3 regions of the Mesorhizobium sp. M0968 genome follow, and region 3 is predicted to be linked to each of the others. Evidence: predicted binding sites of a transcription regulator. Region 3 holds the regulator's gene; each other region holds the start of a gene.

Region 1 (4,531 bases), on a different contig from region 3:
GGGCTTTGCCTCCTGGGTGTTTGCGCTGGTCGTGCAGGCTGGCTACGACCCGTTCCTCGGCATCGCCGCCGCAATCGTCACCGGCATGCTGCTCGGCTTCCTGGTCGGCTCGCTGGTCGTCTATGGCGGGCTGTCGTCGCTGATCGCCACGCTCGGCATGAATTTCCTGCTGCGCGGCCTGATCCAGATCATCAACGAGGGCAGGTCAACGGCGCTGACCGGCCTTGCCGACAGCTGGGCCTACAAGATCTTCTCCAGCCAGCTTTACGGCATTCCGGTGCAGATCTTCTGGGCCATCGGCTTCGTCGTGCTGTCGGCGCTGCTTTACAACCGCCATCGCTTCGGTGCCCAGGTCAAGGTGGTCGGCGACAATCCAGACAGCGCCCAGCAGATGGGTATCGACGTCAAGCGCGTGCGCGTAAAAGTGTTCGTCTTCGTCGGCATCGGCGCGGCAATCGCCGGCACGTTCTCGGTGATGATCAACTTCACCTGGTGGCCGACCGCCGGCGACGGCTATCTGCTGCCGGTGCTGGCATCGGTGTTCGTCGGCGGCACCCCGACCTGGGGCGGCATCGGCACTGTTGTCGGCGGCGCGATCGGCGCGGTCACCGTCTCGTTCATCCAGACCGGCGTGGTGGCGGCAGGCCTGAGCGGCTTCTATGTCCAGTTCTTCAACGGCCTGATCATCATCCTGTCGCTGCTCGGCCATAAGTGGAACCAGGCGCGGTATCGCTAGCGCCCGGCGGCCTCACACCCCGGTGACAAACCCGTCCAGCACGCGTTTCTGGCCGGCTTTGTCGAAGTCGATGGTCAGCTTGTTGCCTTCGATGGCCGAGATGTTGCCGTTGCCGAATTTCTGGTGGAAGACGCGGTCGCCGACGCTGAAGGGGGACGGCGTGTCGGCGACGGATTTGGCGACCAGCTCGCCGTCGATTGTGCGGCCCTTGACCGAGGTGCGGCCGGCGCCGTAGCCGGAGTCGGTTTCGCCATAGCCGATGCGCTCGACCTGGTGGCCGGAGCGCGTGCCCCAATTGCGGTCGGTGGCCTCGGTGCGGTTGGCTTGGGCGCGCTGCCAGCCCGGTGTCGCATAGGTGCTGGAGAAAGCGCCGGATTTTTCAGCACCGTTATTGCCGCCAATGTTGTCGAAGCGCGATGCTCCATAGGGGTTCTGCCTGCCTGCCCCTTGGCCGCCGCGACCGGAGGCGAACGAGCCGCCGCCGTAGGAATTGCCGTAACCGCCGTAGCTGTTGCCGCTCTCGGCGACCTCGACATGGGCTTCCGGCAACTCGTCGAGGAAGCGTGACGGGATGGTCGACTGCCAGAGGCCGTGGATGCGGCGGTTGGAGACGAACCAGATGTGCAGGTTCTTCTTGGCGCGGGTCAAGCCGACATAGGCAAGCCGGCGCTCCTCCTCCAGCCCGGAGCGGCCACCCTCGTCGAGCGAGCGCTGGTGCGGAAAAAGACCTTCCTCCCAACCAGGGAGAAAAACGGTCTCGAATTCGAGGCCCTTGGCCGAATGCAGCGTCATGATGTTAACGGCGTCGAGCTCGGCGTTCTGCTCGGCGTCCATGACGAGTGCGACGTGTTCGAGGAAGGAGCGCAGCGATTCGTACTCCTCCATGGAGCGGATCAGTTCTTTTAAGTTCTCGAGCCGGCCGGGCGCTTCAACCGAGCGGTCGTTCTTCCACATGTCGGTGTAGCCGCTCTCCTCGAGAATGGTCTCGGCGAGCTCGGTGTGCGGCGTGGTTTCCAGCGCCTTCTGCCAGCGCTCGAAATTGGCCGATACCTCGCGCAGTGCGGCGCGCGGCTTCGGCTTCAACTCGTCGCTTTCGGCGAGTTTTGCCGCCGCCTCCAGCATCGGGATGCGCAGGGCGCGTGCGGTGTCGTGGATCTGGCGGATGGTGGCCTCGCCAAGGCCGCGCTTCGGCACGTTGACGATGCGCTCGAAGGCGAGGTCGTCGGCGCCTTGCGCGACGACGCGGAAGAAGGCCAGCGCATCGCGGATTTCGAGGCGCTCGTAGAAGCGCGGGCCGCCGATGACGCGGTAGTTGAGGCCGAGCGTGACGAAGCGGTCCTCGAATTCGCGCATCTGGAAGGAGGCGCGGACGAGGATCGCCATGTCGTTGAGATTGTGCTTCTGGCGCTGATAAGCCTCGATGGTCTCGCCGACGGCGCGGGCCTCCTCTTCGGAATCCCAGGCGGCATGGACATGCACCTTCTCGTCGTCCTCGGCGATCTTTTCGGTGAACAGCGTCTTGCCGAAGCGGCCCTCATTGTGGGCGATGAGGTGGGAGGCGGTGCCGAGGATGTGCGCGGTCGAGCGATAGTTGCGCTCCAGCCGGATGATGGTGGCGCCGGGAAAATCCTTGTCGAAGCGCAGGATGTTGTCGACCTCGGCGCCGCGCCAGCCATAGATCGACTGGTCGTCGTCGCCGACGCAGCAGATATTTACGGTGGACAGGCGCGGGCTTCCCTCCCCCTTGAGGGGAGGGTGGCCGGGCGAAGCCCGGTCGGGTGGGGTCCGTGCGGCAGTGCTTGACCTACCGGCGGCAGTGCTCGACGCTCTAGCGGTGCCTTCTGCGGCAACCCCCTCCGCCCGCTTCGCGGGCACCTCCCCCTCAAGGGGGGAGGATTGCGGCCGCTGTGCCAGCAGCCGCAGCCACATGTACTGGGCGGTGTTGGTGTCCTGATATTCGTCGACGAGGATGTAGCGGAAGCGCTTGTGGTATTCCTTCAGCACGTCCGGATTGGCGCGGAAGATGCGGATCGGATGGCACAGGAGATCGCCGAAGTCGCAAGCGTTCAGCGTTTTCAGCCGCTCCTGATAGGCCTTGTAGAGCTCGCGGCCCTTGCCGTTGGCGAAGGCACGGGCATCGCCCTCGGGGATGTCGGCGGGGCCAAGGCCCTTGTTCTTCCAGCCGTCGATCATCTGGGCGAACTGCTTGGCCGGCCAGCGCTTGTCGTCCAGCCCTTCGGCCTGGATAAGCTGCTTGATCAGGCGCACGACATCATCCGTGTCGAGAATGGTGAAGTCGGATTTGAGCCCGGCCAGCTCGGCATGTCTGCGCAGCAGCTTCACTCCAATCGAGTGGAAGGTGCCGAGCCACGGCATGCCCTCGACATTGCCTTCACCGATCAACAGGCCGATGCGCTGCTTCATCTCGCGCGCCGCCTTGTTGGTGAAGGTGACGGCGAGGATCTGCGAGGGGAAAGCCTTGCCGGTGGCAAGGATGTGGGCGATGCGGGTGGTCAGGACGCGCGTTTTGCCGGTGCCGGCGCCGGCCAGCACCAGCACCGGGCCTTCGGTGGTTTCCACCGCCAGCCGCTGCTCGGGGTTGAGGCCGTTGAGATAATCGGGCGCGTTGTTCTGGTTGCTGCGGGCAGCCATGGCGCGCGCGGCAATGCCCGACGGGGCCACGGGCCGCGCGTTCGGTTCGTCAAAAAAGGGCATGTCTTCCGAAAAGCCGGACATCTCCCCCCGAATGTAGTGATTCGGCAGCGAAAGGCCAGAAGTGTCTCCGTTTTGTTCTCTGTCCAGTCGGTGGACTCACAATCTGGATGGGTCTGCTAACCAAAACGCCGGGCTTGCGATGGGCCGGCACCGTAAAACGCCGAGCTTGCTTGACAGTGGAAGCGGGCCGGAGAAAGTTGCGTGGGGGCAGGAACGCAATGCGGGGTTGCCCATGGACGCGTCGCGGAGCGCACCAGTCGAAGGAGCACCGTCTTGGCTGTGGTCATCACCTCCCTGATCCTTTTCCTCATCGGCCTGGCGATTGGCGGCGGCGGCATCTGGCTCGTGACGCTGGGCGGCAGCTGGTACTACGTCATCGTCGGTCTAGCTTTCCTTGTCGCGGCCTGGCTGCTCTACAGGCGCAGATCCACGGCGCTGTGGCTCTACGCGGCGATCGTGCTCGGCACGCTCGCCTGGGCGGTTTGGGAGATCGGCTTCGACTGGTGGGAGCTCGGCCCGCGCGGCGGCATCATCGTGCTTGTCGCGCTATGGCTGTTGACGCCATGGGCGCGGCGCGGGCTTACCGGTCCCGACGGACGCGCACCGCTTATCCTCGCCGTACTGGCATCGCTTGCCGTCGCCGGTTATTCGATGACGACCGATCCAAAGGATATTACGGGTGAACTCAACACCGACAAGGTGACGCCGACGGCCGATCTTGGCGGCAACGTGCCGGCTGGCGAATGGCACTATTACGGTCGCACGCAATACGGCCAGCGCTATTCGCCGCTCGACCAGATCACCGCCGAAAACGTTGCCAATCTGCAGCCGGCCTGGACCTATCGCACCGGCGACGTGAAAGGGCCCGACGACATCGGCGAGACGACCTATCAGGTGACGCCGCTAAAAATCGCCGACACGCTCTACATCTGCACGCCGCATAATTTCGCCATCGCCATCGATGCCGCGAGCGGTAAGGAGAAATGGCGCTTCGATCCGCAGGTCAAGCTCAACAAGGACCGCCAGCACCAGACCTGCCGCGGCGTGGCCTATTATGCCGATGCCAAGGTCGCCGCCGGC
Region 2 (4,531 bases), on a different contig from region 3:
CAGCCGCCGCAAACGAACGGCACAAATATCATCGGCGTGGTCCGGCACCAGGATCGCGATCAGACCTTCGCCATAGGCGACGACATCATCCCATTCGAGATGACACTTGGCTTTGCCGGCCCTGCCCTTCCCGAGCGTCAGCAAGCGACAGAGCCTCGAGTAAGCCGGTCGGTCGGTCGGATAGACCAGGACCGACATGCCGTCGGCGAGATCGAGACGGCAGCCGACGATCAGCCGCACGCCTGTCGCCTTCGCCGCTTCGTGGGCGCGCACGATGCCGGCAAGCGAATTGCGATCGACGACTGCCAGCGCTTCGATGCCGAGCAGTGCCGCCTGCGCAAACAGCTCTTCGCAGGATGATGCTCCACGCAGGAACGAGAAATGCGAGGTCACCTGCAACTCGGCATATCGGGTTCCGACAGTCATCCGAAGATTCCGTGCATGAACCACTTGTGCGATCCGGTCGTGGCATCCTCTCCGTCGCCGGCACGGAAGACCCAGTAGCGTTCGCCGTTCTCATCCTCGACCTGGAAGTAGTCCCGCACCGCAGCCAGCTCCGCGTCGCGCTTCCACCATTCCCCGAAGACGCGTTCTGGGCCGTCCGCCCGTTTCACGCGCCGGCGAACGCCGCGCCAGGTGAAGGTCACGGGCGGATGGTCCGGGAGAAGCGCCACTGTTTCGATCGGCTCGGGCCGCGGCAGCAACCGCGATGGGCGCGGCCAATGGCCGGGCCAGCCCTCGCCGGTATCAGGCGCCATTGGGGCAATGCGTTGAACCGACCGTTCGGGAACGTCGCTCTGCACCGGGGCGAAGCGATAGAGCCGGTCCTCGCCGACACGGTTGGCGAGAACGTCGATCACATCCGAAACGTCTGGCTCCGGCGCCTCGGCGAGCGTGGAAATCATCTGCTTGGCCCGCAGCGGCTCGGCAACGGTCGCGGCAAGCCGCATAAGCTCGATGCCGAACCCTGAATCGATCGTTTCTATTTTATCTGTGAGAAGCCGGGTCAAGCGCTTCGTATCGCGAACCGGCATTGCCGTGCCGACGCGGATCGCCTCGATCCGATTATCGACGCGGAAGAACAGAAGGTCGAGCCGGCGCGCGCCAAGCCCTCGCGTCTCGAGTGCGGCGCAAAGCTCGGCCACCAGCTTGCCCGTATAGCGCGCGATCGTCTCTGCCGCGCCGATCGGTTCGGCAAAATTGCGGCGCACTTCGACGATTTCCTGCGGTCGGATCGGCTCTATCGGTTCACTCACCCGCCCGAACGCCTGGTCGAGGCGGCGACCGGGTTCCGGTCCGAAACGCAAGGCGAGCGACGCGCGTGGCGTAGCGGCGAGGTCCGCAATCGTCTCGAAGCCGAGCCGACGCAGACCATCGATCGTCACGGCGGGTAGGCGAAGCGCCGCGATCGGCAAAGGCAGGATCGCCTGTGCGATCTCACCGGATGGAACCACAAGGATCTGCCGCGTGCCGAAGCGCGCCAGCGCGTGGGCTGCACCCCATCTATCAGCGACCGCGGCACGCGCGGCTAGACCGGAGCCGCCAAGTCGCTCCACCATATCGGTGAGCATTGCCGCCTCGCCGCCATGCAGATGGTCGGCGCCGGTCGTGTCGATCACGAGACCGTCCGGCGGATCGGCGGCGACGATCGGCGCATAGCGACGTAGCGCCCACAGCGCCAACCGCTCGAGCGCCATGGCGTCGTCATCGGGCTCGGCATCATGGACGATCAGGCCCGGGACCAGCGCCTGCGCCTTGCTCGCCGGAATGCCGATGCGCAGGCCCGCTGCGTGGGCTGCAGCATCAGCGGCAAGCACGACACGGCGGCGCCCGTCACGGCCGATGAGGACGAGCGGCGTCTCAGGCGGAGGCGCGGCGTCGCCCGATTTCCTTCTGAAGCGGTCTGTCGGCCACATCGGAAGGAAGAGCGATACGACCCTTGGCATCGCAAGCCTCCACTATGAAATCTGCACTCTCTCCTGCACGGCATCGGATCAGTTCAACGTGCCAGCGCGCCCGTCCAATCCCCGGCACCGGCAATGGTGTCGACGGCAGGACCGACACCCGCCAGCGTGTCTCGGCGGCGGTTGGCTGCCCAAAATCCGTTGCCTCCGTCTGCCGACGCCAGCGGCGAATGGCGATGCCGATGGCGCCGGAGCTTTCGGCGGCAAGCTGAAGCCGCCGTGAGGCCGTCATCGAAAGCCGGGCAATCTCGGCAACGACAGCGCCAAAACCTCCGCGAAGACCCTCTTCGAAACAGGCGAGAATGGATTTTTCGTCGCCGGCTTCGACATAGATTACCCGCCCTGGAGGAAGACCGGCCTGTTCGATTGCCGGCGCAAAAAGATCGGGCCGGGTAACGCACCACAGCACCTTGCCGACCGTGCGCGCGGCAATACCGGCAGCGAAGAGTGCAGCGGCCGCGCCATCGACGGCGCCATTGCCACCGCCTGCGACCTCGTGCAGACCGCCAAAAGCCAGTCCCCCTCCCGGCAGAACCCTGTCGATCGCGGCCACTCCGAACGGCAAAACCGTACGCGCGCGCGCATTTCCACCTTCGAGACGCGCGATTCGTTCTCGAAGCTCGGAAATGACAGCAGGGGGCGCCGATACACTCATCTGACCCTTGAAACGCGGAAAGCCCGTGATATGTTCTACATTTGTTCTCGTCTTGGTTAAGAGTCAACCGGGATGATGTCGTGCCCCCTGCGGAAGGAGGCATTCGATGCTCTCGGATAGTCCAGAGCGCGGGCCATCGGGCCATATACTTCAATGCGAAAATGCGAGTTCCAATTTTGGAGTTTTGGGCGCCGCGGAGTGTCCGAAAATTGTAGCATATTTCGGACATGCCGATAGTTGAGTCTGATACCGATCTTCGCTCGCGCCTGCTTGCCTGTAGCTTCCAAATACCCACAGGGCGAGGCAAAAAGACCTCGGGGTGATTAAGGACGAAGCCCATGTCCGATAGGCCCGCAGCGGACTTCTCTTCAGAAGAGGTCATTTCCTAGCGGGGCAGCAGATTGGTCGCGGCGAGATCGATCACCTCATCGCCGCGACCGCTCATCACGGCGCGGATCATCCACAGGCCGAAGCCCTTCATTTCGGCGCTGGTGATCGTGGGCGGCATGGACAGCTCCTGTGTGGCGCTGACGACATCAAGCAGGGCCGGTCCGTCATGGGCCAGAATGTCGGCGACTGCACCGGGCAACTCGCCCGAATCCTCGACGCGGATGGCATGGATGCCCATGGCCCGTGCCATGGCGGCAAAGTCGGGATTATCCAGCGACACACCGGTTTCGAGAAACCCGCCCGCTTTCATTTCCATGGCGACAAAGCCCAGTACGCCATTGTTGAGGATGATGATCTTGACCGGCAGATTCTGCTGGCGCAGCGTGATCAGGTCGCCCATCAGCATCGAGAAGCCACCGTCGCCGGCGAGCGCGACCACCTGGCGGCCGGGCTGCGCCGCCTGGATGCCGATGGCTTGCGGCATGGCATTGGCCATCGAACCATGTGCCAGCGAACCTACCAGCCGGCGCCGGCCATTCATCTCGAGATAGCGGGCCACCCAGATGGTGGGCGTGCCGACATCGAAGGTGAACACGGCATCCTCGGCTGCCAGGTCACTGACCACCTTGGTCAGATATTGCGGATGGATCGGCCCGCGCCCTGCGGTGCCCGCGGCCAGATCATCGAGCCCCTTGCGTGAAGCGGCGTAGCGCTTGAGCGATTTATCCAGATGGGCCCGGTCTGTGCGCGCCGGCACATGGGGCAAGAGCGCGGCAATCGTCAGCCCCACATCGCCGACCACGCCGACGTCGAGACGTACCCGGCGCCCCAGGTTCTCGGGTCGAATATCGACCTGGGCTATTTTGCATGTAGACGGCAGGAATTGCTTGTAGGGGAAGTCGGTCCCCAGCATGACCAGCAGGTCGCAGTCGTGCATGGCCTCATAGCCCGAGGCAAAGCCGATGAACCCGGTCATTCCCACGTCATGGGGATTGTCGTATTCGACATATTCCTTGCCGCCCAGGGCATGGACGATTGGCGCTTTCAGGGCCTCGGCCAGCGCCATCAGCGGCGCATGGGCGCCGGCACAACCGCGACCGCCGAACAGTGTCACCTTGCGCGCCTCGCCGATCAGTTGCGCCAGCGCCTCGATGTCGGCATCGGCCGGGTAAACCTGGGGCAGAGACGGCAGCAGACTTTGCCGGCTGGCGACAGCGCGAGGCGGGGCGTCGCGCAGGGCGACGTCGCCGGGAATGACCACGACGGCAACGCCGCGCATGCCCACGGCAGCGCGAATGGCATTTTCGAGCACATATGGCAGCTGGCTCGGATCAGACACCAGTTCGCAATAGTGGCTGCATTCGGCGAAAAGGTTCTGCGGATGTGTTTCCTGGAAATACCCGCTACCGATTTCAGCGGTCGGAATCTGCGCCGCGATCGCGAGAACCGGCGTGCGGCTGCGATGGGCATCAAACAGACCATTGATCAGATGCAGATTGCCCGGGCCGCATGACCCCGCACA
Region 3 (4,531 bases):
CCTTGTCCATCGGGCGCAGCAGCACCGGACTTTCGGCCTGCGCCTCGGCCTCATCGATCGCCAGCGTCTCGTTCATGCCGGTGCGCATGATCGGGCGCAAATCGTGCACCCCCGAGATCGACACCACATGACGAACGCGCCGGACCACTTCGGTCGCCAGCGGCGTCGTCGCCGTAACCATCCGGCTAACAAGATGGCCGCCGGCCGAGTGCCCGGTCAGCATCAGCGGCCCTGCAACCATCGCCGCCGCCTTGCCGATCGCCGCGCCGACCTCCTTGACGATGCCGCCAATGCGTATCTGCGGACAGAGCGTGTAGGACGGCATCGCCACCGCATAGCCGCGATCAACAGGGCCAGCGGCAAGATGCGACCAGAAATTCTTGTCGAATTCCATCCAGTAGCCGCCATGAACGAACACCACGAGTCCCTTAGGCTTGATGGCCGGCAGGAAAAGATCGAGCCGGTTGCGTGGATTGTCGCCATAGGCCATGTCGAGCCGCGCCCTGCCCTCGGTCGAAAGCACGTCGCGGAAAACCCGCGCGGGCTCGATCCAGGCCGCCGGCCAGCGATCGCTGCCGGCTATGTTGGCGCCGTTGGCATAGGCGTTGTCCCAATCGGCAATGTGACGTTCGAACACCCTGCGCCCTCCCTGGCATATGGCCTTGCAGCGTAGCCGTAAGCATCGCGCGGCGCGTCGTCGCCAGCCTCACGATTCCAGCTCTCGCATCAATCTCAAGTGACAGCTGCTTTGATGGCGAAGCGCGCATCCTTCCACGCACCGGTGTGCAGGATGTCCTCAAGCACTTTGACGGCCTGCCAGACATCGGCGTAGCCGACATAGAGCGGGGTGAAGCCGAAGCGCATGGTCGATGGCGCGCGAAAATCGCCGATCACGCCTCGTTCGATCAGCGCGCGCATGACCTGGTAGCCATGCTCATGCATGAATGAAATCTGGCTGCCGCGTTTTTCCCCATCGCGCGTGCTTTCGAGCGTGAGCCCGTAAGTGCCGCACTTTGCCTCGACAAGCTCGATGAACAGATCCGCCAGCGCGATGCTCTTCTTGCGCACCGCCGTCATGTCGACATCGTTCCAGATGTCGAGCGCGCCCTTCAGCGTGCGCATCGACAGGACCGGCTGTGTGCCGCACAGAAACTGGCGGATGCCGGTGCCGGCCGCATAGCCTGGCTCGAAGGCGAAGGGCCGTGCATGGCCCCACCAGCCGGTGAGCGGCTGCTGGATGTCGGAAAGATGCCGCTCAGCCGCATAGATGAAGGCAGGCGCGCCCGGGCCGCCATTCAGATATTTGTAGGTGCAGCCAACGGCAAAATCGGCGTTTGCCTTGTCGAGTTCGACTGGCATCGCGCCGGCGGTGTGGCAGAGATCCCAGACGATCATCGCCCCGGCTTCCTGAGCCCTGCGCGTCAGCGCCGGCATGTCGCGCAGTTCGCCCGACTTATAGTTGACGTGGTTGACCAGCACCACAGCGGTGCGTTCGTCGATCAGCTCTTCGATGGTCGGCGCGTCGACTCCCGAGAGGCGCAGCAGCGTATCTTTTCGCGTCGAAACCACACCCTCGGCCATGTAGAGGTCCGTCGGAAAACTATCGCCCTCGGCGACGATGACCTGCCGCTCCGGTCGCATGGCCATGGCGGCGTGCAGCAGCTTGTAGATATTGACCGATGTCGTGTCGCAGACCACTGTCTGGCCGGCCGCGGCCCCGATCAGGCGCCCGAGCTGGTCGCCAAGTTCAAGCGGCATGTTGAACCAGCCGGCCGTGTTCCATGCGCGGATGAGATCATGCGACCATTCTTCGGTCGCGGCCTTGTGCAGTTCATCGAAAGCGGCACGTGAAGCAGCTCCTAGCGAATTGCCGTCGAGATAGATCACTCCTTGCGGCAACACAAAGCGGTCGCGCATCGCGCGCAGCGGATCCGCGGCATCCATCGCCTTTATGGCCACGAGATCGGGAATTCCTGTCATGATTTGTCTGCTCCCCCAAGATCCAACGCAACGCCGGACACGCATCGACTGTTCTTCCATTACTTGGTTGCGCGCAGCAAGGCTCCACCGGCGAGAAGCAGCCTGACCAGGCGGTGGAAACCGGGACTTAACCCGAGGTTGGCGTTTTGAGTTCGTTTCGTTCACGGTGCATTGACCAAACCGCACAGTCGATACGGGTTCAATTCCGTGCCTTTTGCCGACCGACGGCCGATGCCAGTGCCGCCTTCTAGGAGGCCAGAAGGGCGCAAACGAAAGCAGAATCAAGGCGATGAGGCTCGCGGCGGTGAAAATGCGTTACGCCGGTAGGGGACGTCGTTTGTTTCCCGAGCCTTAACGCATTCATTAAACTTTAAACAGTTGCGGAACACAACTGGAACAGATAGTGTTTGTTCTGGGTTTGTTTTTCTGATTCTGTTGGGGGTCGCTATGCTGACACGCAAACAACACGAACTGCTTATGTTCATCCACGAAAGGTTGAAGGAAAGCGGTATCCCGCCTTCATTCGACGAGATGAAGGAAGCGCTCGACCTGGCTTCCAAATCCGGAATCCACCGGCTGATTACGGCGCTGGAGGAGCGCGGCTTCATTCGCCGTTTGCCCAACCGGGCCCGTGCGCTGGAGGTGCTACGCCTGCCTGACTCGATCGCCCCCGGCCTCAATGCGGCACGCAAGTTCTCGCCGAGTGTCATCCAGGGCAGCCTTGGGCAAGGCGCCCCTCGGCAGGGCAAGCCGACATCGTCGCGCGTGCCCGCAGCCGGAAATGACGACGATGTCGTCGCCGCCGTTTCGATCCCGGTAATGGGCCGCATCGCTGCCGGTGTGCCGATCGACGCCATCCAGCACCAGACGCATTCGATTTCGGTGCCGCCGGATATGATCATGGGCGGCGAGCATTATGCGCTCGAGGTCAAAGGCGATTCGATGATCGAGGCCGGCATTTTCGACGGCGACACGGTGATCATCCGCAATGCCGATACGGCGAGCCCCGGTGAGATCGTGGTGGCACTGGTCGACGAGGAGGAAGCGACGCTGAAGCGGTTCCGCCGCAAGGGCGCCTCGATCGCCCTGGAAGCCGCCAATCCGGCCTACGAGACGCGCATCTTCGGACCAGACAGGGTCAAGGTGCAGGGCAAGCTCGTCGGACTGATCCGCCGCTACTGAGTTCCGCCCTTGGCGCCGGCTTTGGGATTGTCGGCCCTGCGGTATGGCGGCAGGCCCCGTGCCGCGCGTGAAAATTTCCGTTGCACGTGCCAGGGCCGGTATGATTTTTCGACGGCGAAGCGGATCTCGGCGCGTGTTGCCGCTTGTGGATCGAAATAGACGGCGGCACTTCCCGCGCGCGCCAGTTGCCGTTTGGTGACGACGAGGACCAGCCGGTCGTAGTAGCAGGGGTTATGGGCGGTGGCGTCGTCGATGACGATCAAGCTGGCAAAGGCGCAGGCTGGCCGCGCAGTATCGCGGTCCGTGGCTTGCGCGATGATCGCGCCGGATGGATGCCTGGCAAGGCAGAGGCCGTCCGTGCAAATGAACGGCATGCCCGGCGGCAGGTCGGCCGGATCGGCAATGTCGAATTGCGGGTCGTTCTTTCCAGGGGTTTCCGGCGCGACGATGGCCTCCGATGTGAGCGCGCGTTTCCAGTTGTCGATGGTGAACTCATTCGGGCGTGCCCGGTTGACCGCGAGTTCACCGCTGCCGATCGACAGCGCGACCAGCCGTGCGTCCTCCGAGACCAATACGTCGGGAATGCGTGTCTGCGTTGTCGTCAGCAAGCCGGCGAGCGCAAAAGGAAGTGCCGCCAGCCGCAACCACGTCGTCGCCATGCTGGCAATGACGAGGGCGATCGTCACCAGAAGGACGGATCTCAGCGAAATCAGCCCGACCGCATCGATCGGCGAGCGCTCCGAGATCCACCCGGACAGGGCGATCATCGCCGTCAGCCCCTTGCCCATGACATAGAGGAAAGGGCCATCCGCACCGAACGGCATCGCCAGCGCGCTGAGAACGGCGAAGGGCATGACGACCAGTGAGACGATGGGCATGATGGCCAGATTGGCGAACAGGCTGAGCGGCGCCACGCGCTGGAAATGCCATATGGCGAAAAGCGCCGTGGCGCTCCCTGCAATGATCGAGGTCATCGCCAGACCGCACATGCCCAGCAGGACCTTTCGAGTGGCAAGGCGTAGCGGCGACTGCCGCGGCGGCGGCGTGGTGGCCCTCCCGGCGCGGTAATCGGACCAGCCTGCATAGGCGCCGACAAGGGCCGCCGTCGCGGCGAAGGACATCTGGAAACTCGGACCGACCACCTCGTGCGGCGACACCAGGATGACCGCGATGGCCGAGATCGCCAGGTTGCGCATGGTGAGCGCGGCCCGGTCGACCAGCACGGCGATAAGCATCACCGCCAGCATGATGAAGCTGCGTTCGGCCGCCACGACAATGCCGGAAAAGACGAGGTAGGCCGCAATCGAAAAAAGCGCGGCGGCCGCGGCATACTTCTTGACCGGCCGTCGCGATGAGAAATCGGGAAACA

What was found. Region 3 encodes LexA, which represses DNA repair genes until DNA is damaged. Its sites were predicted from a motif close to TGTTCNNNNTGTGTTCNG; they were not measured.
Region 1: a site for LexA is predicted at 3,514-3,531, ahead of NKH67_RS05010 (ATP-dependent helicase). Genes of this name have one in related genera too.
Region 2: a site for LexA is predicted at 2,651-2,668, ahead of NKH67_RS21490 (ImuA family protein). Genes of this name have one in related genera too.

What each region holds. Positions count from the first base shown of each region.
Region 1 covers NZ_JAMYNL010000002.1:450,262-454,792, reverse strand. Annotated here, with positions in the region: gene NKH67_RS05015 (ABC transporter permease) at 1-736, shown strand, start outside; gene NKH67_RS05010 (ATP-dependent helicase) at 749-3,472, opposite strand; gene NKH67_RS05005 (glucose/quinate/shikimate family membrane-bound PQQ-dependent dehydrogenase) at 3,725-4,531, shown strand, end outside.
Region 2 covers NZ_JAMYNL010000013.1:79,531-84,061, forward strand. Annotated here, with positions in the region: gene NKH67_RS21480 (error-prone DNA polymerase) at 1-426, opposite strand, end outside; gene NKH67_RS21485 (Y-family DNA polymerase) at 423-1,946, opposite strand; gene NKH67_RS21490 (ImuA family protein) at 1,861-2,619, opposite strand; gene poxB (ubiquinone-dependent pyruvate dehydrogenase) at 3,005-4,531, opposite strand, start outside.
Region 3 covers NZ_JAMYNL010000014.1:50,906-55,436, reverse strand. Annotated here, with positions in the region: gene NKH67_RS22100 (hormone-sensitive lipase) at 1-637, opposite strand, end outside; gene kynU (kynureninase) at 733-1,980, opposite strand; gene lexA (transcriptional repressor LexA) at 2,428-3,162, shown strand; gene NKH67_RS22085 (ComEC/Rec2 family competence protein) at 3,156-4,531, opposite strand, start outside.